DNA from 4 places in the Candidatus Thiodiazotropha sp. LNASS1 genome. Region 1 is predicted to be linked to each of the others. Evidence: predicted binding sites of a transcription regulator. Region 1 holds the regulator's gene; each other region holds the start of a gene.
What was found. The regulator FliA, encoded in region 1, starts transcription of late flagellar genes. The targets are predictions, from matches to a motif close to GCTAAAGTTNNNNNNNNNNCNGCCGATA.
Positions count from the first base shown of each region.

Region 2: the regulator FliA is predicted to act here: its motif matches at 1,942-1,969, upstream of AB8516_RS06425 (chemotaxis protein).
Region 3: the regulator FliA is predicted to act here: its motif matches at 3,016-3,043, upstream of AB8516_RS15790 (methyl-accepting chemotaxis protein).
Region 4: the regulator FliA is predicted to act here: its motif matches at 2,386-2,413, upstream of AB8516_RS18880 (methyl-accepting chemotaxis protein).

Region 1 is NZ_OZ156465.1:62,872-67,938, reverse strand. It holds gene AB8516_RS00330 (chemotaxis protein CheA) at 1-1,797, opposite strand, end outside; gene AB8516_RS00325 (protein phosphatase CheZ) at 1,869-2,603, opposite strand; gene cheY (chemotaxis response regulator CheY) at 2,629-3,012, opposite strand; gene AB8516_RS00315 (RNA polymerase sigma factor FliA) at 3,068-3,814, opposite strand; gene AB8516_RS00310 (MinD/ParA family protein) at 3,817-4,650, opposite strand; gene flhF (flagellar biosynthesis protein FlhF) at 4,685-5,067, opposite strand, start outside.
Region 2 is NZ_OZ156465.1:1,481,995-1,487,061, forward strand. It holds gene AB8516_RS06415 (TrkA family potassium uptake protein) at 1-1,324, opposite strand, end outside; gene AB8516_RS06420 (DUF6394 family protein) at 1,353-1,736, opposite strand; gene AB8516_RS06425 (chemotaxis protein) at 2,055-3,023, shown strand; gene AB8516_RS06430 (UTP--glucose-1-phosphate uridylyltransferase) at 3,132-3,326, shown strand; gene AB8516_RS06435 (ATP-binding protein) at 3,316-5,067, shown strand, end outside.
Region 3 is NZ_OZ156465.1:3,563,954-3,569,020, forward strand. It holds gene sufD (Fe-S cluster assembly protein SufD) at 1-377, shown strand, start outside; gene AB8516_RS15775 (SUF system Fe-S cluster assembly protein) at 425-766, shown strand; gene AB8516_RS15780 (HesB/IscA family protein) at 977-1,303, shown strand; gene AB8516_RS15785 (SufE family protein) at 1,332-1,784, shown strand; gene AB8516_RS15790 (methyl-accepting chemotaxis protein) at 1,826-2,956, opposite strand; gene AB8516_RS15795 (SIMPL domain-containing protein) at 3,322-4,041, opposite strand; gene AB8516_RS15800 (methyl-accepting chemotaxis protein) at 4,628-5,067, shown strand, end outside.
Region 4 is NZ_OZ156465.1:4,236,602-4,241,668, reverse strand. It holds gene sthA (Si-specific NAD(P)(+) transhydrogenase) at 1-390, shown strand, start outside; gene AB8516_RS18880 (methyl-accepting chemotaxis protein) at 592-2,247, opposite strand; gene AB8516_RS18875 (enoyl-CoA hydratase-related protein) at 2,479-3,273, opposite strand; gene AB8516_RS18870 (putative bifunctional diguanylate cyclase/phosphodiesterase) at 3,869-5,067, shown strand, end outside.

The DNA of each region.
Region 1 (5,067 bases):
GGTCTTCACCACATCCATGCCGACACCACGCCCCGAGACGTCGGAGATTTCGGTTTTTGTGGAAAATCCAGGTGCAAAAATAAGATTGAAACACTCCTTGTCGTCAAGACGGGCGGCCGCCTCGCTATCCATCATGCCTTTCTCTACAGCCTTTTTGCGCAGCACTTCCGGATCCATGCCTTTACCGTCATCGGCGATGGAAAGCAGAATGTGATCACCTTCCTGGGCAGCGGACAGTACCACCCTGCCCCGCCTCGGCTTGCCCTTCTCCTCACGTTCATCCGGCAGCTCGATGCCATGATCTACCGAATTGCGTACCAGATGGACCAGGGGATCGGCCAAGGCCTCGACAAGATTTTTATCAAGATCGGTGTCCTCACCCACCATTTCGAGATCGATCTCCTTTTTCAGACTCCGCGCCAGATCACGCACCACCCGGGGAAATCGCCCGAAGACCTTTTTAATCGGCTGCATCCGTGTCTTCATGACTGCCAATTGCAGATCGGAAGTCACCACATCCAGATTACCCACCGCGTTGGCCACATCCTCATCGTTCATGGTGGCCTTCAGTGTCGCCAGTCGGTTACGCACCAGCACCAGCTCACCCACCATATTCATGATATCGTCGAGCCTTTGGGTATCCACACGGACAGAGGTTTCGGCTGCAGGCTTGCTGGCGGCAGCCTTGGGTTGCTTGGGCGCTGCTTTCGGTTTCGCTTCTGCGGCAGCTTTTTTGGCTGGTTTGGTTTTTGCCTTAGCCGCCGGCTTTTTCGCTGGTTTGGCCGTGCTCTTAGGGGATGCCTTTTGCGCCGGCTGTCCCGCTTTTTTAGCTTTTTTATCCTTGGCCGCGTCATCCGGCTTAATCTTGTTCGGATCAAATTTCCCCGAACCGTGGATCTGGTCCAGTAGATCCTCAAATTCATCTTCGGAGATTTCGTCGTCGCCAGCAGGAGGTTTATCCGCTACTTTCGGTTTAACCGTATCCTTGGCGGTCGCTTCCTCCTTGCTCAGCTTATCAGGGCTGAATTTGCCCTCACCATGTATCTCATCGAGCAGGGCCTCGAACTCATCCTCTGAGATGTCGTCGGATGCCGCAGATTTTTCTGCCTTGGTTTGTGCCGGTGGCTTGCCGGTGAATTTGCCCTTGCCGTGCAATTCATCCAGCAGATCTTCAAACTCATCCTCTGTGATATTGTCGTCTTTGCCGGCTGGGGCGGGTTCCTGGATGGCATCCAGCAGTGTTTCGAAATCGTTATCACTGATCTCATTGGACGAGGATTGCTCTTTCACCGCAGGTGGTTCGGGTTGCGTCGACACCTCTGTATCGGTTACAGGTGCTTGCTCGTCCTGAGTGACTGTTTCAACTGACTCCGCAACCTCTTCCTCCTCAACCTCTTCCTTTTCGCCTTCCGGCACGGCATAACGGTTGAGTCGCTCGATCAGATCCCGGTCCGCGTGTTCCGGCATGACGCCTTCGCGCACCTGCTCGAACATGGCATTGACAATATCAAGCACTTCGAGCACGGAGTCCATTAAATCCGGACCCACACTGCGTTGCCCCTGGCGCAGTATATTGAAGACATCCTCAGCCCGGTGGCAAACCTCCACCAAGGGATCTATTGATAGAAACCCGGCACCACCCTTAATGGTGTGAAAGCCTCTAAAAACGGCATTCAGCAGATCGAAATCATCAGGTTGCTGCTCTAGATCCACTAACTGCTCACTAAGCAGCTCAAGTATCTCTCCAGCCTCGACCAGAAAATCCTGAAGGATTTCGTCGTTGACATCGATGCTCATCTAATGCTCCCGGTAGATCACCGAACTTTACCGAATGTTGTTGAAATCTATATCGGTCCTTACCTGTATAACTAAAATCCCAGGCTGGAGAGCAGATCGTCCACATCGTCCTGACTTGTCACTTGGTCTCCCTGATCCAGCCCTGGAATAGCCGGTCCTGCAAGCTCTTCTTTAACATCTTTTTTCTGATCAGGATCGTCCAGCTTGCTACCGGTAATACGCACCAGCATGACAAGTTTCTCTTCAACATCATGGACCAGGGTGATGACCTTGCGAATGATTTGACCAGTGAGATCCTGAAAATCCTGAGCCAACAGCACTTCCGAAAGGTTCTTATGCAGCTCACCGGCATCCGTCCCGGTGGTTTGTAAAAAACTCGAAAGTGCGCCACTAAGCTCTTTGAAATCATCTTTATTGAGCAGTCGGGAACGCAGTTTGTCCCACTGCTCTGCGAGTTCTGCAGACTGTTGTTCGATCTTCTCAATCAGCGGGATACTCTGTTCAACCGCTGTCAAGGTGCGATTTGCGGATTGCTCGGTCATGGTAATGACATAGGTGAGCCGCTCCTTGGCATCGGGTATCTCCACATTCGTCATGTCAGAGATACGGGCATCGAGCAGGAAGCCGTTTATGGCATCATGCAGTTCACGTGTGAGACGACCCACCTCTTGAAACAGGTCATCATTTTTCTCTGCCGGCGTCAGACTTGAAATCAAACGCTCGGATTCCGCATCATCACCGGCTTCCAGGCTGATAACGAGGGACTTTGCAATCTCTAATCGTTGTTGGTTATCTGGTTGTCCCATTTTCTACTCCCGGCCCAGTCTCAACTTAACCCACGCGTTCGAAGATCTTATTGATCTTCTCTTCCAAGGTCGTGGCGGTGAATGGTTTGACGACATAGCCATTCACACCTGCCTGCGCCGCTTCTATGATCTGCTCTCGTTTCGACTCCGCCGTCACCATCAATACCGGCAATGCGGCCAACTTGTCATCGGCCCTTACGGCTTTCAGCAGATCGATACCGGTCATCCCCGGCATATTCCAGTCTGAAACGAGAAAATCGAAATTCCCGCTCTGTAACATAGGTAGCGCGGTAAGACCATCATCCGCTTCCTGGGTGTTGTTAAACCCAAGATCGCGCAATAGATTCTTGATAATTCGCCGCATGGTGGAAAAATCGTCCACAATGAGGATCTTCATATTCTTGTCCAATGCTACCTCCATCCTGTTACCGCTGATAACCAATCAGCAGATCACAGGCCAACCATTACTCTTCGTCATGTACCAATGAGAGCCAATCTGTCAAACGCGACCGCAAACGCAGCGTGGCCTGACTGTGTATTTGGCAAACCCTGGACTCACTGACACCCAGTACATGCCCTATCTCACGAAGATTCATCTCATCATCGTAATACATGGCAATAACCAGCCGTTCGCGATCAGGCAAACCGGCAATTGCTTCCGCCAATGCCTTCTTGAAGGCATCTTTCTGTAAACCGTCAAACGGAGTATCTGCTGGCCCTTCCCGTGCAACAGGAAAGCCATCACTCACTGCAGTCAACTCATCCAGACTGAATATGCGGCATCCTGTCGAATCCCGCAGAATCTGGTGATAGTCCTCCAGGCTCATGCCCAAGGCCTCGGCCACTTCCACATCACGTGCGTCTCGGCCTTCATTGTTCTCGATTTCCCTCATCGCCTCTGCAACCATGCGTGCCTTGCGATGAACAGAACGTGGCGTCCAGTCACTGCGCCGGATCTCGTCCAGCATTGCGCCGCGAATGCGGATACCCGCATAGGTCTCAAAACTGGCGCCCTGCGTGGGATCATAGTTTCTACTCGCCTCGAGCAGACCCAGCATCCCCGCCTGAATCAGATCATCCGCCTGAACATTCGGTGGCAGCCGATTCATCAAGTGATAGGCAATCCTTTTCACCAGTCCGGCATGTTGATCCACCAGATCATCAAAGTTCTGTTGTTGCTGCATGGCGGTGTATGTCGCTAAACCGCTCACCGTCATATCTCCCCGTATTGGCTAGAAAATTGGATCAATCGCTCGACGAAAAACTGCAAATCACCGCTGACACCCGAGGGTACAGGCCAGTTATCGGCCTTTTTGGCCAAATTCTTGAATGCCTGTGATACTCGTGAGCGCGGATAGGCCTCGACTACGGGTTTTTGACTTCTTACAGCCTTCCGCAGTTGTTCGTCATATGGGATGCTGCCCATATAGTTCAGCATAACGTCCAGGTATTGATCGGTTACCCGGCACATTTTATTGTAAAGGTCCCGCCCCTCCTGCACGCTCTTCACCATATTCGCCAGGATACGGAAACGACTGATTCCGTGTTCCCGGTTCAGTAACTTGATAATCGCATAAGCGTCCGTGATGGATGCAGGCTCATCACATACCACAACAATCTGTTCCTGTGCCGCACGACTGAAACTGATCACCAGATCGGAAATACCGGCAGCCGTGTCGATCAACAAAACGTCCACATCATTGGCCACTTCGCTGAAGGCATGGATCAATCCGGCATTCTCGGCGGGTGTCATTTCAGCCATATGCTGGATTCCGGAAGCGCCTGGCACGACCCTCATGCCTTTGGGCCCGGTCACCATGACATCTTCCAGAGAGCATTCACCCTGCATGACATGGGAGAGATTTCGCTCCGCATGCAAACCGAGGATCACATCCAGGTTTGCCAGTCCCAGATCGGCATCGAGCAGCATTACCCGACGGCCGAGTTCGGCGAAGGCAACGCCCAGATTGGCTGATATACTGGTTTTTCCAACCCCCCCTTTACCACCGGTGACCGCAATCACTCTCACTGGTTCCGGGTTGATCATCCTGCGTAACCCTGTCGCCTGATCTTCGATCTGTTCAGACATGTGCATAGTCATTCATTCCCCCGAAAGCCATCGCCAGATACTCCTCATCCGGACTGCTGCCCATCAGCTCGGACAGCTCCACTGCCTGTTTCATCAACCTGTCTGCATGGGCGTTTTGAATATCCTCCGGCACCCGCTGACCGTCAGTCACGAAGGCCAGCGGCAGTTTTGCATCGAGAGCGGCGGACAACACACCCCCGAGCGAGGCGGCCTCATCCATCTTGGTCAGGATGACACCAATAGGTTTTACGATATTGAACGCTTGGATTGCGTGACTCAGGGCCGAGCGTTGGGTGGTTGCGGAGAGGGTCAACAAAGATTTAACGGGATGATTACCCTTGTGCAGCAGCGCCAGGCGTTCTGTCAGCTTGAGGT
Region 2 (5,067 bases), 1.4 Mb from region 1:
TCCTGCTGATCAGCTGACAGGCCCACTCATCATCCTGATGTAACACAAGTTTAACGAACTGATGCTGCATCGGAGCGCCTAACAATACCCGAATACGGTTGGCAATAATATCGCTGGGCAGCATCACCATATCCGCCCCGACAGCCTCTATCACTGCATCATTGTGCTTGATATTCTGACGCAAGATGACGAACAAATCCCGGTTCAACTCCCTTGCGGTCATGATGATGGAGAGATTGTTGGCATCATTGTCGGTTCCCGCCACCAGGCCGACCGCCCGCTCGATCTCCGCTTGTTGAAGGGTGTCCGCCTCAGTGCCCCTGCCTTCAATGTAGGGTGAGGACGGAGTCCCCGTCATCTGGGGTTCCGCTTCCACAACGACAACCTCCAACCCCTCGCGCACAAGCTTTTCATAGACCGCCTTGCCAAAGCGGCCATAGCCGCAAATCACCCAGAGTCCTTTCGAGGGGGGATAGACAGGATCGTTGAGCATATCCCGTTGTCCCAATGAGAGCCAATCCTGCAACAGACTGAGGCACGGTGCCTGAATAGCGGTCGCCAAATGCAGCGCGAAAGCATCGAAAGGATCGATGATGAAATCGGTGCCGAAGGAGGCCATGTTTTTTTCCACATCATGGGAGTCGGCCCGACAGATCACCCCGATTTCGGGATGCAGCAGTTTCGCTGTTATGGCGATCATCAAATTGACTTCATTGGCGTTGGTCAGCGCCACCACCCCTTCACACAGCGGATGCTTAAGGCCGGCTTCCAGAAGATGGTCCGGCAGACTGGCATCGCCACACAGGCCAGGAACATACTCACGCAGATTCTCCAGCTTAAGCATATTGACACGGTCTTCGAGTATATCGATCACAACCGCGTGCTGGTTTCTGTCAGTCAATGCCTTGACCAATGCCTCACCGGTTTGACCATATCCACAAATCAGATAAAAAGACTCTCGCATTCTATTGATTTGCTTTGTAAATCTCCGCTCAGTTAAAGCGTTTTGAAAGGTTTCGTCCTTGAGCAGGGCCAATACAGTACCGATGGAGTAGAGCCACACCACCACGGTAAAGAAGATGGAAAAGCTGACCCATAGACGCTGTCCCGCAGTGAAGGCGTAGGGTATTTCGCCGAAACCGATGGTGCTGGACATGAAACTGACGAAGTAGAAGGCATGGAAGAAATCCATATACACAACATTACCGTCGGCATCCTTGCCCGGAATCAGCACCAGACCCAGCATGGCGATCGAATAGGTCATCACCAGGGTCAACAGCGGCGCCCGCATGCGCCTGAAGATAAGAAAAAAGATATTGTTCATGGGGTGAAACGACCGCGCCTGGATCTGTTTAACGGCGCAGCATGACAGTCTCGATGATCAACAATACAACGGAAACCACATTCGCCAACATTGCACCGCCGGAGAGTGAGACGATACTGGCCGTGGTGACCGTGGTAAGACCGCTCTCGGTGACGTGCACCGCCACCGTCCATACAAGGGCGGCGGCAAACAGCTGCAGTAAGGCAACCAGACTGGTTGCCAGTAGTACCGCCCCCATCTGGGTCCGATCACCGAACTTGAGTACAGTGGCGATCAGATTGACCACGATGACCGCGAACAGCTCGTAGACATGGTGATGATCCGGGTTGTCCAGTTCACCGACAAAAAAACCAAAATTCAGTGTCAGGGCAAGTACAATGAAAAAACCAAAAACCACCTTCTCCGGATTCACACCGATTCTCCTCTATTTACCCATCAAATGACTTATGATTCAGATCTTGGTGTAAAAGCTACTTTTTTTCCAGTCATTTAGACATACCCCACGAATTCAGCCGTGATCAATACAGCCAGCCATCATGGGTGTGGCATCCCCAATCTCCCTGATTTCGATGACACCTGTGCAACGGCTATGTTCTGCACCTATACAGGCCTCACCAGCTAAAGCTTTCTGATACCTGACCGCTACAAAATGCATGAGGAACAGAGCTTCAGCATTATCAAGTTCCGCTCCGACCACAGAAAACGCCCTCTATTTTAGAGTAACAGGACCATGTCAAATTTTATTAAATCTGTAGATGACCGCACGCGTCTGGCTGGCACCAACCGACTGGAGGTCCTTCTTTTCAGCCTGGGTAAAGATCTCAGAACCGGCCGCGAAGAGACCTACGGCGTCAATGTCTTCAAGGTTCGTGAAGTGATGCTGGTACCGGAAATCACCCATGCACCGGATATGCCCCCATCGGTGGAGGGCATGGTGAGTCTGCGGGGAAATATGATACCTGTGATCAATCTGCCTGATTTTTGCGGTATTCAGACAGAAGAGAGGCCGGGTATTCTAATCGTCACGGAATACAATAAAAATGTGCAGGGATTCCTGGTACATGCGGTGGATACCATCGAGCGCCTGGCCTGGGAAGACGTCAAGGTGCCGCCGACCATGATGGCGCAGCAGCATGGCGGACTGGTGACCGCAGTCACAGAGCTGAAGGATAAGCGATTGGTCATGATCATGGACGTGGAGATGGTCCTCAGCCAGACATCGGGATTTGGACAGAATTCCGAAATCTTCGAGGGCATTCAGGATATCGGCGATAGTGATATCACTCTGCTGTTCGCCGATGATTCTGCCGTTGCCCGCGACCAAATTATCCGCACCATGGAGCATATGGGCATCAAATATATCGGCACCACCAATGGCGCAGAAGCCTGGAGCAAGCTCAAAGAGATTGCCGAACGGGCATCCGCCACCGGTCATAAACCCAGTGATTTCATACAGATCATACTGACTGATGTTGAAATGCCGGAAATGGACGGTTATGTGCTTACCAAGAAGATCAAGGAGGATGCTCGCTTCAGCAATATTCCCATCATTATGCACTCTTCTCTTTCGGCAGATGCCAACATGGCATTGGGCAAGGGCGTAGGCGCCGATGCCTATGTCCCAAAATTTGAGCCCACCGAGCTTTCAGCCAAATTGCATGAAATGATCGAAAATATTCACGCCCAGAAAACCTCTTGACGGTCTCTATCGCCCGATACGGCTAGACCCTGGCAGCCAGCGACTGAAGCTGGCTGCTTTCCCTGCCGGGGGGTTGTTACCTAAGGTAACAACTGCTAGGCTCTGGGAATGCGAGAACAACCGCCACCCGACCGACTGATAGACCGCACCGTAGCCCTGGGTCTGCTGATCCTGTTGCTGTTTTCAACGCCCATTATGATCTGGTGGACTTCTCCGGGAAGTCCATGGTACCTCCCCTATATCATCTGGATGGCGGTTATCTGCTTCATTGCATGGATCAACCAGCGACACCATGAGCCATGATCTCTGGTTACTCTTCGGCATAGGCTTTCTCTACCTGGGATTGCTGTTTGTCATCGCCCATGCGGGAGACAGCGGTCGAATTCCCGAACGTCTGATACGCCACCCTTTGACCTATGTTCTCTCTCTCGGCGTCTACGCCACGACCTGGACCTTCTATGGCAGCGTCGGCTTCGCGAAGACCCAGGGCTATCTCTTTTTGACCATCTATCTGGGAGTGACACTGGCATTCGCCCTGACGCCAATCCTGTTTCAACCACTGCTTCGCCTTACCCGCGAATACCAGCTGACATCCCTGGCCGACCTGTTCGCTTTCCGCTATCGCAGTCAACTGGCGGGCATTCTGGTCACCCTGTTCATGCTGGTGGGCACCTTGCCCTATATCGCACTGCAGATCCGCGCAGTCACCGACTCCCTGCAGATGATCAGCCATACTGTGGCACCACGTATCCTGGCCTTGATCTTTTGTTCCACACTGGTGGTGTTCGCTATTCTGTTCGGCGCCAGGCACAGCACCAGTCGCGAAAAACACCGAGGCCTGGTGTTGGCGATTGCATTTGAATCGATAGTCAAGCTGGTGGCCTTACTCGTCATTGGCCTGGTAACGCTGTTTGGTGTATTCGATGGGTTTTCAGGTCTCGACAAATGGCTTGCCGCACATCCTGAGATGCTCGATCGCCTCTATCAGCCAGTCAGAGAGGGTCCCTGGTCGACCCTGTTGCTACTGGCCTTCGCAGCCGCCTTTCTGTTACCACGGCAATTTCATATGTTGTTCGCGGAGAACCTGGAACCCAAGGCATTGAAGACCGCCACCTGGGGCTTCCCTCTTTTTCTCCTGCTGATCAATCTACCGATCCCCCTGATTCTTTGGGGAGGAGAGGCTCTCGGTCTCAGCATGCCTCCCGACTATTTCGCCCTCGGCATCACCCTCGATCAAGGCCCCTCCTGGTTACCGTTTCTCGCCTTTATCGGCGGTATTTCGTCAGCCAGCGCGATGATGATCATCACCACGCTGGCGCTGTCGTCGATGACATTGAACCACATCCTGCTCCCCACCAATTTTCCCGATCCGCAGGTCAATCTCTATCGCTGGCTGCTGTTGGGCCGCAGACTGTTGATCGCCCTGATCATCATGGCAGGGTACGGATTCTATATTTTGCTGGAAAAGCATCAGGGACTGGTCCAGCTAGGCCTGATCTCCTTCGTCGCGGTCGCTCAGTTCCTTCCCGGCATCATCGGACTACTCTATTGGCGTCGCGCCACCCGTCTCGGTTTCATCCTGGGCCTGCTGGCCGGTATAGGAGTCTGGACGGGAACACTGTTGATCCCTCTGTTGGAGAGTTCAGGTTTGGTGCGGACCGAATTCGATATACCGGCCCTGCTGGCTACGTCCGGCATGGACAAGTGGGAATTCGCGACTTTCTGGACACTCACCGCCAACACCCTGTTGTTTATTTTAGGGTCTCTGCTGAGTAAGCAGAGTCTAGGCGAAAGAGAGGCTGCGCAGGCCTGTTGCAGCGAGTCATTGGTGCCTCTGGGGGGCATGGTCAACGCCGTTTCAACCGCCCAGTTCACCAAACAATTGTCGCAGATGCTGGGTAGCGAAGCCGCTCAACGGGAGGTGGAACAGGCGCTCAGAGATCTCAGCCTGCCGGTCAACGAGACACGTCCGGCGCAACTGCGTCGACTGCGTGAACGTATTGAGCGAAATCTGTCCGGTCTGCTGGGTCCGCAGCTGGCGCAC
Region 3 (5,067 bases), 3.5 Mb from region 1:
GAAGCCGGGAGAATTTCAAAGGTATTCTGCATGGGGTGGGAAGAGCGGTATTTGACGGTTTGATCCGGGTCGGGATCGATTCGCAGAAGAGCCAGGCGCATCTGCACAACGCTAATCTGATGCTCTCAAACAAGGCCGAAATCGACACTAAACCCCAGTTGGTTATCCTCGCGGATGATGTGCAGTGCAGCCATGGTACAAGTGTGGGCCGGCTGGATGAACAGGCACTCTTCTATCTTCGCTCGCGGGGAATCGATGCGCATCAGGCACGGCGTCTGTTGTGTCTCGGCTTTGCCGAAGAAATTATCGACAGGTTTGTCACAGATTCCCTGCGTGTAGAGATCAGGAGTGATCTGGAAAAGCGGATGCGGTTTTGATTTTCGTGGGTTTTTCGCACTGAAACGGCAATTGACGGTATTGGCAGATGAGTGGACTGCAAATCAACGAAACCGGCAGCAGAACGCTACCCACACGGGATGCGTTGATTGAGGCCCTGTGCACTGTTTACGATCCTGAGATACCGGTCAATATCTATGATCTGGGATTGATCTATCGCCTGGAAGTGGATGCCGAGGGCAAGGTCGAAGTCGATATGACCCTCACGGCACCCGCCTGTCCGGTGGCGGGTACGCTGCCATACGAGGTCGGCAGAGTGATCGATGCAGTGCCGGGCGTCACCGATGCCACCATAAGGTTGGTGTGGCAGCCTCCCTGGAGCCAGGAGAGGATGAGTGATGAAGCAAAATTTCAGCTGGGACTACTTTAAAAATCCTTGCTGATTATACGGCAGGGCAGTTATTGGAAAGAGATGGTTTAGATCGTAAAAGCTGCTGAAAAGTTTTGAGTTGATAGGCTGCGCTTGTTTTTACATAAATTCTAAACTCAAAATTGTGGAAAGTCGCTTGCCAAATGGCTGATTAGAGTGGGCAACCAGGGTCCGTTTCGGTACTTTGTTTGCCTTAATTAGAGGTGTGTTATGGCAATTCAACTGACTGAGAGCGCCGCCGGGCATGTCAAATCGATGCTGTCTCATAGAGATGGCGCAATTGGATTGCGTCTGGGTACCAGAAAGAGCGGCTGTACCGGTTTCGCTTATGTGGTCGACTATGCAGTACGGGTGGGAGAGGATGATCGATTGTTCGAATCCCATGGTGTAAAAATCGTTGTCGATAGTAAGAGCTTGCCGATGCTCGACGGTATGACAGTGGATTATGTCAAGGCGAATATGCTCAATGAGGGTTTCGATTTCATCAATCCGAATAGCAAGGAACAGTGTGGTTGCGGTGAGTCTTTCAGTGTGTAAACAGCCGCCTCAAGGTCTGGAGAACGGGATGAGCGAAATCGACGAGATCGTGGAAAACTTCGAGTTTTTCGACAATTGGGACGGGCGTTATCAATACCTCATTGAACTGGGAGAGGCGTTGCCCGCCATGCCGGATGTTTTGAAGGTGGAAGAGAACTGGGTCAAGCCCTGTATGAGTACCGTTCACGTCTCAGCACATCGGGATGAAGACAATCCGGCGCTGATCTTTTTCAAAGGCGATTGTGATACCGCGATCATCAAGGGTGTGCTGGCGCTTTTGATAGACCTGCTATCCCATCGTACCTTGAGTGAAATTCATGAGTTGGACGTGGATGCTCTCTTCACGCGACTTAAGCTGCAGGAGCATCTGAGTCCGAGCAGGCATGTCGGCATCTATGCCATTGTGGAAAAAATGATCGAGAGGGCCGAGGCCCTCTCGAAAGTCGAGACATCAAAGCTCGAGCCAACCATTTTGTCGTAATCTGTAACGGCCTTCAAAGGCGTCTGCCATGGCCGTCTCTATCATTGTGCATCATCCGTGCACAGGATATGCGCATTAGACTCGCCAGACTGTGCCAATCCCTCAAGGTTCGATATGACCTGCATACTGGCCTCTTCCATCATGCCGATGTTGTTGATACTGGCCTGTTTATCCCCGCTTTCAAGATGAATAAGGGCCTGTTTGCCGTATTTGTGAACGTCCTGATGGGGTGCTTCGATTTCACGATAACCGGGAAGGTTGGAGAAGCAAGAAACCCCTTCGCCGTTATAATACCACTGGCCCAGGCGGCAACTCCTGTGATCAGAGAGCGCGTCGGCGGGGAGCTCGGCCAGACCGAGAAAGGCCTTGTAGATGCTGAACTTGAAAACCAGATGATCGAACTTCGCCAGCTCCACGAAGGTCCGCAGTGAGGTTGAGGAGATGGTCTCCTCCATCGATTTCGAAAGCTCGAATTGCTGTTTGATGGTTGCGATGGAATCTGAGACCTGATTCTGAAAATTGTGGGTTACATCCATCATCGATGACATGGTATCCATCGATTTCTTTGTCTCTTGCGTGATGGTGTCAACCAATGCGGCGATTTCCGTTGTAGCCTCCCGTGTACGCCCGGCCAGACTGCGAACTTCATCGGCGACCACGGCAAACCCCCTTCCCATCTCGCCAGCACGCGCAGCCTCGATTGCCGCATTCAATGCCAGCAGGTTGGTCTGTTCCGATATGCCCTGAATGATACTGACGAAATTACTGATGTTATCGGCGATCGTACCCAGTTTATCAACACTTTCGGAACTCTGTTGGGAGATCTGGGTGACACTGTCGATTTCACTGTGCATGACCTCGACGCTGGCGATTGCCTGGGTTGAAATCTCAGAACCGCGGATGGCATTCACCTTTTCATCTTTCATGTTCGTGGCTGTATGCATCAAAGAGTGCTGAAGCTCACTGAAAGAGTCACTCAGTGTGGAAAAATTTCCCAGTAACTGTTGTTGCAGATGCAGTTCTTTTGATTCCTCTTCAATCCGTTGACGCAATTGTGCATTCTCTTCCTGGAGTGTGGAGATCTGTGCGGCCTGCAATTCGACCTGACCGCTCTTCTCTTCCAACTGCTGTTGTAACTGAGAGATCTGTTTCTTATTAGATATGCCAAACATAAGAATTCTCGGATGAAGAAAGTTAACGACTACGAGTTTTACTGAATTAGATATGCCTATAGCGGCCGATAATCGCAAAAATAAAGGTTAAAAAGGTTACGAAAATGTAAAATACTGTGAGAAAACATAGACATCTTTATTAAAGGTATTGCTGTCGGTGCTGTCCCGGCCATATGTTGTATAACCTGGGGTCTTGCTTGGTTATAAGGTTTTGGATTAAATCCGGAGTGATCTATAACAGCTTTCGATGGGCAGCGAAATGTATGATTTCTTGTATCCAGCCGGGAGACATCAGCGGTCTCCTAGGGTACTTCAATCTTCATGGAGAGACGGTCCGATCGGTTATTAGCGATTCAGGGGCGTCGTTACCGGTCTAACTGCAACTCGATGGTGCCGGTGGCCTCGATGCGCAGTGTCTGACTTCCCGCAGCGAGTGTAGGGGCAGCAGATGCTCCCTCCAGGGCCATCATGTTGGCGCGCATTCGGAAAGGCTGAACCGGCCGGTCCGATGCCTGTATTGATATTTCCACCAGGCGATATGCGTTTCGTCCAAACTGTTTCGTCACCAGGTCAGCACGTTTGCGGAAGGCGTCGATCGCCTGCAGCGTCAGCGACTCCTCCACCTTTTCCCTTTGCGCCGGCGAGATTGCATAGCTGATTGAGTCCAGAGCCAGGGTTGACTGCAGCTGATTCAGCAGTTTACTCAGCCTGTCGCTGTGGGTGCTCTGCAGGCGGATCGATTGGCGTACACGCCAGCCAGTCAGCCTCTGCTGCTGGTAGATTGGCGAAGTCTGATAGCCGAGGGTCTGTACCTTGATGCCTTCTCTGCCTGTTGCTTCACTAACGGCCTGAGCGATCAGGCGGTTGACGCTATCAGTCAGCGATCCAGGGTCACTCCCCTCCTTCTGTGCATAGAGGACCGCGATCAGGGTGTCGTTCTCAACTTCAGCCGAAGCACTGCTGTGTAGTTTCACATGATCGTAGTGGTGGGTCTGTCCCTCAGCCTGTAGTGGGGATTGCGGCACCATCAGGCTGAGACAGACGAGGAGAGATGCGGGTAGTTTCTGTATGCTCGATCTGGACATGCAACCTCCTGTCATCGTTTTGGTTATGCCCATCTGCAATGGGTCGGCTGGTATCAGTCGCTGCTACCCGCTCACACACTGTCCGGGTTCAGACCTGTCGGTATAATCCTATAGTAATTGTCTGATAATTATGTACAACTGCCAATTTGTATCCATTAATGGGTAGGTGGAGCGGATCCACAGGCTTCCAGGGAAGATCGGATTCTTATCCTCCCGGCGAACTTAAAGTTATTGTCCAGTCAGGCGATATAGATTACTGCAGCTTGCAGGAAATAGTTGAAATTCCGCGGGTTGAAATGGAAGGCAATATTCCGCCCTCAGGTAATGAAGTGGTTCTGGAAAACAATAACATTATCGTATCAACATCGGGTGCTAAAGGGAGAATCAGGTAGGTAAACCGGGATTTCATGCATAGCAGCGGTCTCTGTAAAAGTGGACTGCTGGGTAAGCCGCACAATATCATCCGCCACCCGGATAACCCGCGTGGTGTTGTCAACAGGCTTTGGGAGACCATTGCTATTGGCGTAGCGTGTTTCGCGAACCACATTAGTGGGTCAAGCCATATGTGTGGAAGGGTTTAAGAGTTATGAAACGTCTGTACTTAGCCACCAGGCTGAAGGTCCTTGTAGCGGTTTTCGTTATCCTGAACCTGCTGACCATTCTATCGGTCCTGTTGTCGGGCGGTTACCAACACTGGCTCTGGATATTTCCTTTGCTTTCCATCTCAACTGCCGTGCTGGTCGGACATCGGATGAAGATGCCGTTCTATGTCATGCAGGAGATCGAAAGGGCATTGCAGGAGATGCTTCAGGGGCAGTTCACTTCCCGCATTACCAGGGTGCCCTGGATGGGGGAAGCAGGGCATATCGCATGGAACCTGAATGAATCGCTGGATCAGTTAGAGACATTCTTCAGAGAGGTCAAGACCAGTTTTGAGCTGGTTTCCAACGGCCGCTATTATCGCCGCACCTTGCCTACTGGATTGCATGGTGAATTGGAAAAGACTCTGGCGCGTATCAATGAATC
Region 4 (5,067 bases), 4.2 Mb from region 1:
CCCGATTGGCAACTGATCGATGAGTTTCCCACCGGGATCTACACCCTGCCCGAGATCAGCTCGGTCGGCCGCACCGAACGGGAACTGACTGCACAGAAGATACCCTATGAGGTCGGTCACGCCACCTTCCGCACCATTGCCCGGGCACAGATCACCGGTCACGAAGTTGGCATGCTGAAGCTGCTGTTCCACCGGGAAACCCTGGAGATCCTCGGTATCCACTGCTTCGGCGAAGGAGCCTCCGAGATCGTCCACATCGGTCAAGCCATCATGGCCCAACCGGGAGATGCCAACAGCCTGCTCTATTTCACGGAAAACACCTTCAACTACCCAACCATGGCCGAGGCCTACCGCGTCGCAGCCCTCAACGGTCTAAACCGGATTTTCTGAACTCAGCCATGAATCGAGTCATTGATTAGCTGCCAATAAACTTCGATTACCACAAATTTCCGCTAATAATCATGCTCAATAAAGTACAAATTGTTGAATTGCATACTAAGAATATAATGACGGGATCCGCGTGGAGCTGTCAGAAGAACATGCAGATGAACCGCATTCGAAAAGTACGAATGCGGCTTGATGATTAACAGATCATACTTTAAATAGTTCTACCAGTCCCTTGAGCTGTTCGGCCAATTTAGCCAGATCATTACTTGCCTGAGATGTCTGCTGGGCACCTGCTGCCGACTGCTCCGCCACCTCATTGATGCTGACGATACTGCGGTTGATCTCTTCGGTGACCGAGTTCTGCTCCTCGGCCGCGCTGGCGATCTGTGTGTTCATATTCGAGATCTGCTCAACGGCGGTGTTTATGGTCTCCAATGCTTCACCGGCGGCAGCGGCCTGCTCCACGCCGACCTGGGTCATCTCCTTGCCCTCAGCCATCACTTTCACCGCATTATTGGCGCCGGCCTGTAGCTTGCTGATCATCTCCTCGATCTCTTGGGTAGACTCCTGGGTGCGTCCGGCAAGTGTGCGAACCTCATCCGCTACCACGGCGAAACCACGGCCCTGCTCACCGGCCCGAGCCGCCTCTATCGCCGCATTGAGGGCCAGCAGGTTGGTCTGTTCGGCGATGCTCTTGATCACATCGAGGACCGAACCGATGTTCATACTCTCGGATTCGAGCTGCTGGATCACACCCGCGGCCTGTTCCACTTCTTTGGCCAACTCACCGATAGCGTCGATCACTTTATCGATCACCTGCTTACCCTGGTGAAAGGTATTATCCGCCTCACGGGCCGCCTCAGCTGCATCGACGGCGTTACGCGCGACCTCCTGCACCGTGGCGCTCATCTCGTTCATCGCCGTAGCCACTTGGCTGGTCTCTGTTAATTGCTGGCTGATACCTTGTGTGGTCTGGGTGGTCACCGTCGAGGTCTCCTCAGCCGCCGAGGCAAGCTGAGATACCGAATCCTTGACCTCATTGATGGTGTCATGGAATTTATCCGCCATTTTGTTGAAAGCAGAGGCGATGCGGCCGAGTTCATCCTTGTTGCTATATTCCACCCGCGCTCCCAGATCGCCTTCTGACAGTTGTTTGGCCTTCAGCTCAATCTGGTTGACGCCCTGTGTAATCGTGGTGATCGTGTGATAGGCAAGCACTAGACTGATGATCGCGCCGATAGCCAAACTGATGACAACCCAGGTGATCATGGAGTGGTAGTTCTCACCGGACTCGGTGAAGAACGCTGCGGCCTCCTCTTCCTGGAGGTTGACCAGGGATTCAATGGTTTCCTTCATCTCCTTCATGACAGGATTAACCACACTCAATACCAGGCTTTCAGCCTCATGATAGTGTCCCGTCCTGATGCCTTCCTCGATCTTTTCTATCGCCTCCTTTTCGAATTTCACCAGTTCAGCCTGGAAGAGAGCCGCCAACCGCTTCTCCTCGGCATCCAGGTGGGAGTTCATGAATTCCGCCCAATGTTTATCGATCTCCTTGATGTTATGATCGACTTGTTCAAGATGCACCGACACGGGATGGTCATGCATCGAGGAGAAGGAGGAGTTTGGGTCGTGCTGCAACGAGAGCAGGACCTGCGACCGGCTATCCTCGGCCGCTTCCAGAATAATCCCCAGGGCCCGTATATGCGCCATGTCTTGGTTGTACAGCTCATCGATGGCATGAGCGGCGTTGCGCATGCCATTGAGACCTAGCAGTCCCACGAAGAGCGCCACACATAGCACCAGACCGACCATGATATAGAGACGTAGTTTAATAGGAAGATTATGAAGAAATGACATTGCAATCACCCTTTGTGAATTTTTGAAAGTCGCCAGTTCACTCTTGACTCATACTTTCACTTCACTGTGATCAAAACCTCCCTACCTGGAATCCTGAACTTGCGCCTGACGGCTCAGAGATACACGTGACATCTCTATAATCGACATTACAAATCAAATCTTTAGTAAAGAGCTTATTATTGAGGCACCCTGGAAGTCACCCGGCGGCTTGTAGTTCCGCCAGGCGGTTCATCACACCCCCTTGAACTCAGGTTTGCGTTTTTCCAGGAAGGCCGCCATGCCCTCTTTCTGCTCTGCGGAAGAGAAACAGAGACCGAAGGCCTGGCTCTCGATCTGGCAGCCGCTATCCAGGTCGAGGCTCGCTCCCCTGACGATGGCCTGTTTACTCAAACGAACCGCCAGCGGGCCTTTTTGACAGATCGTGCCAGCTATGGAAAGGGCCTCATCCATCAGCCTATCCTGCGGATAGACATGGTTGACGAGGCCCCAGTTCAGGGCTTCATTCGCATCGACATGGCGACCGCTGACGATCATTTCCATGGCCCTGGCGGGACCGATGAGTCTGGACAATCTCTGGGTGGCGCCAAAACCGGGAGTGATCCCCAAATTGACTTCCGGTTGACCAAACACGGCATTTTCCGAGGCGATGATCCAATCACAAGCCATGGCAAGTTCGCAACCGCCGCCGAGGCAGTAGCCGTTGACGACGGCGATCACCGGTATTGGCAGCATCTCGAGCCGGCGGAATAGCGTCATAGCGGTTTGAGAAAAGGCCATCCCCTCCACTGCCGATTTATCTCGCATTTCACTGATATCGGCCCCCGCGACAAATGCCTTCTCACCCGCCCCTGTAATCAACAGCACCCGCGCCTCAGCATCGTTCGCAACCTCATCCAGTGCCAGCGCAAACTCCCTGAATATTTCAGTGTTGAGTGCATTCAGGCTGGCGGGCCGGTTTAAGGTCAGAAGGTAGGTTCCCTGCTCGATCAGCTCAAGATCAAGGGATTTATAGGATTGTGTGTTCATTTTAGGGCCCAGGGTTGGTTGGCATGGATAATCTGCATGGAAATACAGCTTTGCGTTAATCCATTCTATGGCAAGCAAACTGCTAATGTGTAGCGCATGTGTATTGAATTCACCCAGGATATGGCGCGTCACTCCGCTTACCCCTGTACTACCTCAACCAAATGATCCACGAATGTTGTCAGATATTTAACAATTCATGGTGGGCTGTTTAACGGTCAGAAGTAGCGCCTCTGTGCCGTTTATTTCGACAATAGACCGGTAATTAAAGCCTTGGAGAGGAAGTTTTTTCACAATCTGGCTCGCCCTGGCTTGTTCAGAGCTCTCTCAACTTAACTGAGACTTGAAATAGCCCTACTTTTTTATAGATAATCACAGTTACCCTAAAACTATAGATTCTATAGATATATTTGGCCTTATCCCCGCCAGATTCTTTTGGAACGCCCCCAGGCGGGCGCTCCCCACTTCACGGCCTTTACCCCGCCGATAGATAAACTGCTTACCTCAACGAGGCATACAGGCAGTTGGATGCGCACGTGTGCGTGCCATTGGTGGCGGTATTCGAGTGGATGATGGACAGGATGCACGGAGATAGTGGATGAGAAAACGGACACAGGTTCTCAGTCGGTCCAAAGGGCGATCAAGCAAAGGCCGGTCCCAGATCAGAGGAAAACCTAAAGCAACCAAGTCGGATACAGGCTTGGCTGAGCGTATCGTCACCTTATTCAAGGACGGAATCCTTGTTACCGACCTTGAATTGAATATCGTGGAGATCAATCAAGCCTTCACCAGGGTAACGGGATATACCAGAGATGAAGCCTTGGGCAAGACGCCTCGTATACTCTCTTCGGGACGGCATGGCAGAGACTTTTACTGTCAGATGTGGAATGACTTGAATGAAAAAGGCCATTGGCAGGGAATCATCTGGAATCGAAGAAAAAATGGCGAGATCTACCCCGAGTGTCTGTCGATCGAAACCATTGCAGACACGCGGGGTGAACCGACCCACTATCTGGGGATATTTTCCGACATAAGCCACCAGGAAGCGATCAAGAATCAGATCCACCATATGGCTTACTACGACAACCTGACCGGTCTACCTAATCGGGAGCTCTTCTCAGATCGGCTCGAACTGAGTATTTCCCAGGCAATAAGGGAAAGGCTGATGGTTGCACTCTTTTTTCTCGACCTGGACCATTTCAAGGATATCAACGATTCGCTTGGTCATTCAATTGGCGATCAACTATTGAGTGCGGTAGCCCGCCGTTTAACGGATACGCTACGGGAATCGGATACTATTGCCCGTTTTGGCGGTGACGAGTTCACTGTCATTCTTTCCAGAATCTCAGACAAAGGACAAGTTGAGAACGTCGCCAAAAAAGTTATCGCAACATTCAAAAAACCCTTCAGGATAGACGACCATGAAATATACATCAGCACCAGCACCGGGATCTGTCTGTTTCCGGAACATGGGGATAATTGCGAGAATATGATCAGACATGCCGACACTGCAATGTACCAGGCAAAAGATAAAGGGAAAAACTGTTACGCGTTCTACACCTCAGAGATGGGTGAATTGCATAATAATCGTGTTTATCTGCGGGAAGAGCTTCGCAGGGCACTTAGTGAACAAGCGGTGAGCTTGCTATTCCAGCCGCAAATCGACCTGATTAACAACCATATCAATGTCATCGAAGTAATGCCTCACTGGCACCATCATGACATGGGCGTCATACCTCCAATCAAATTCATACCCATTGCAGAAGAGAGTGGCTTGATACATGAACTTGGTAGCTG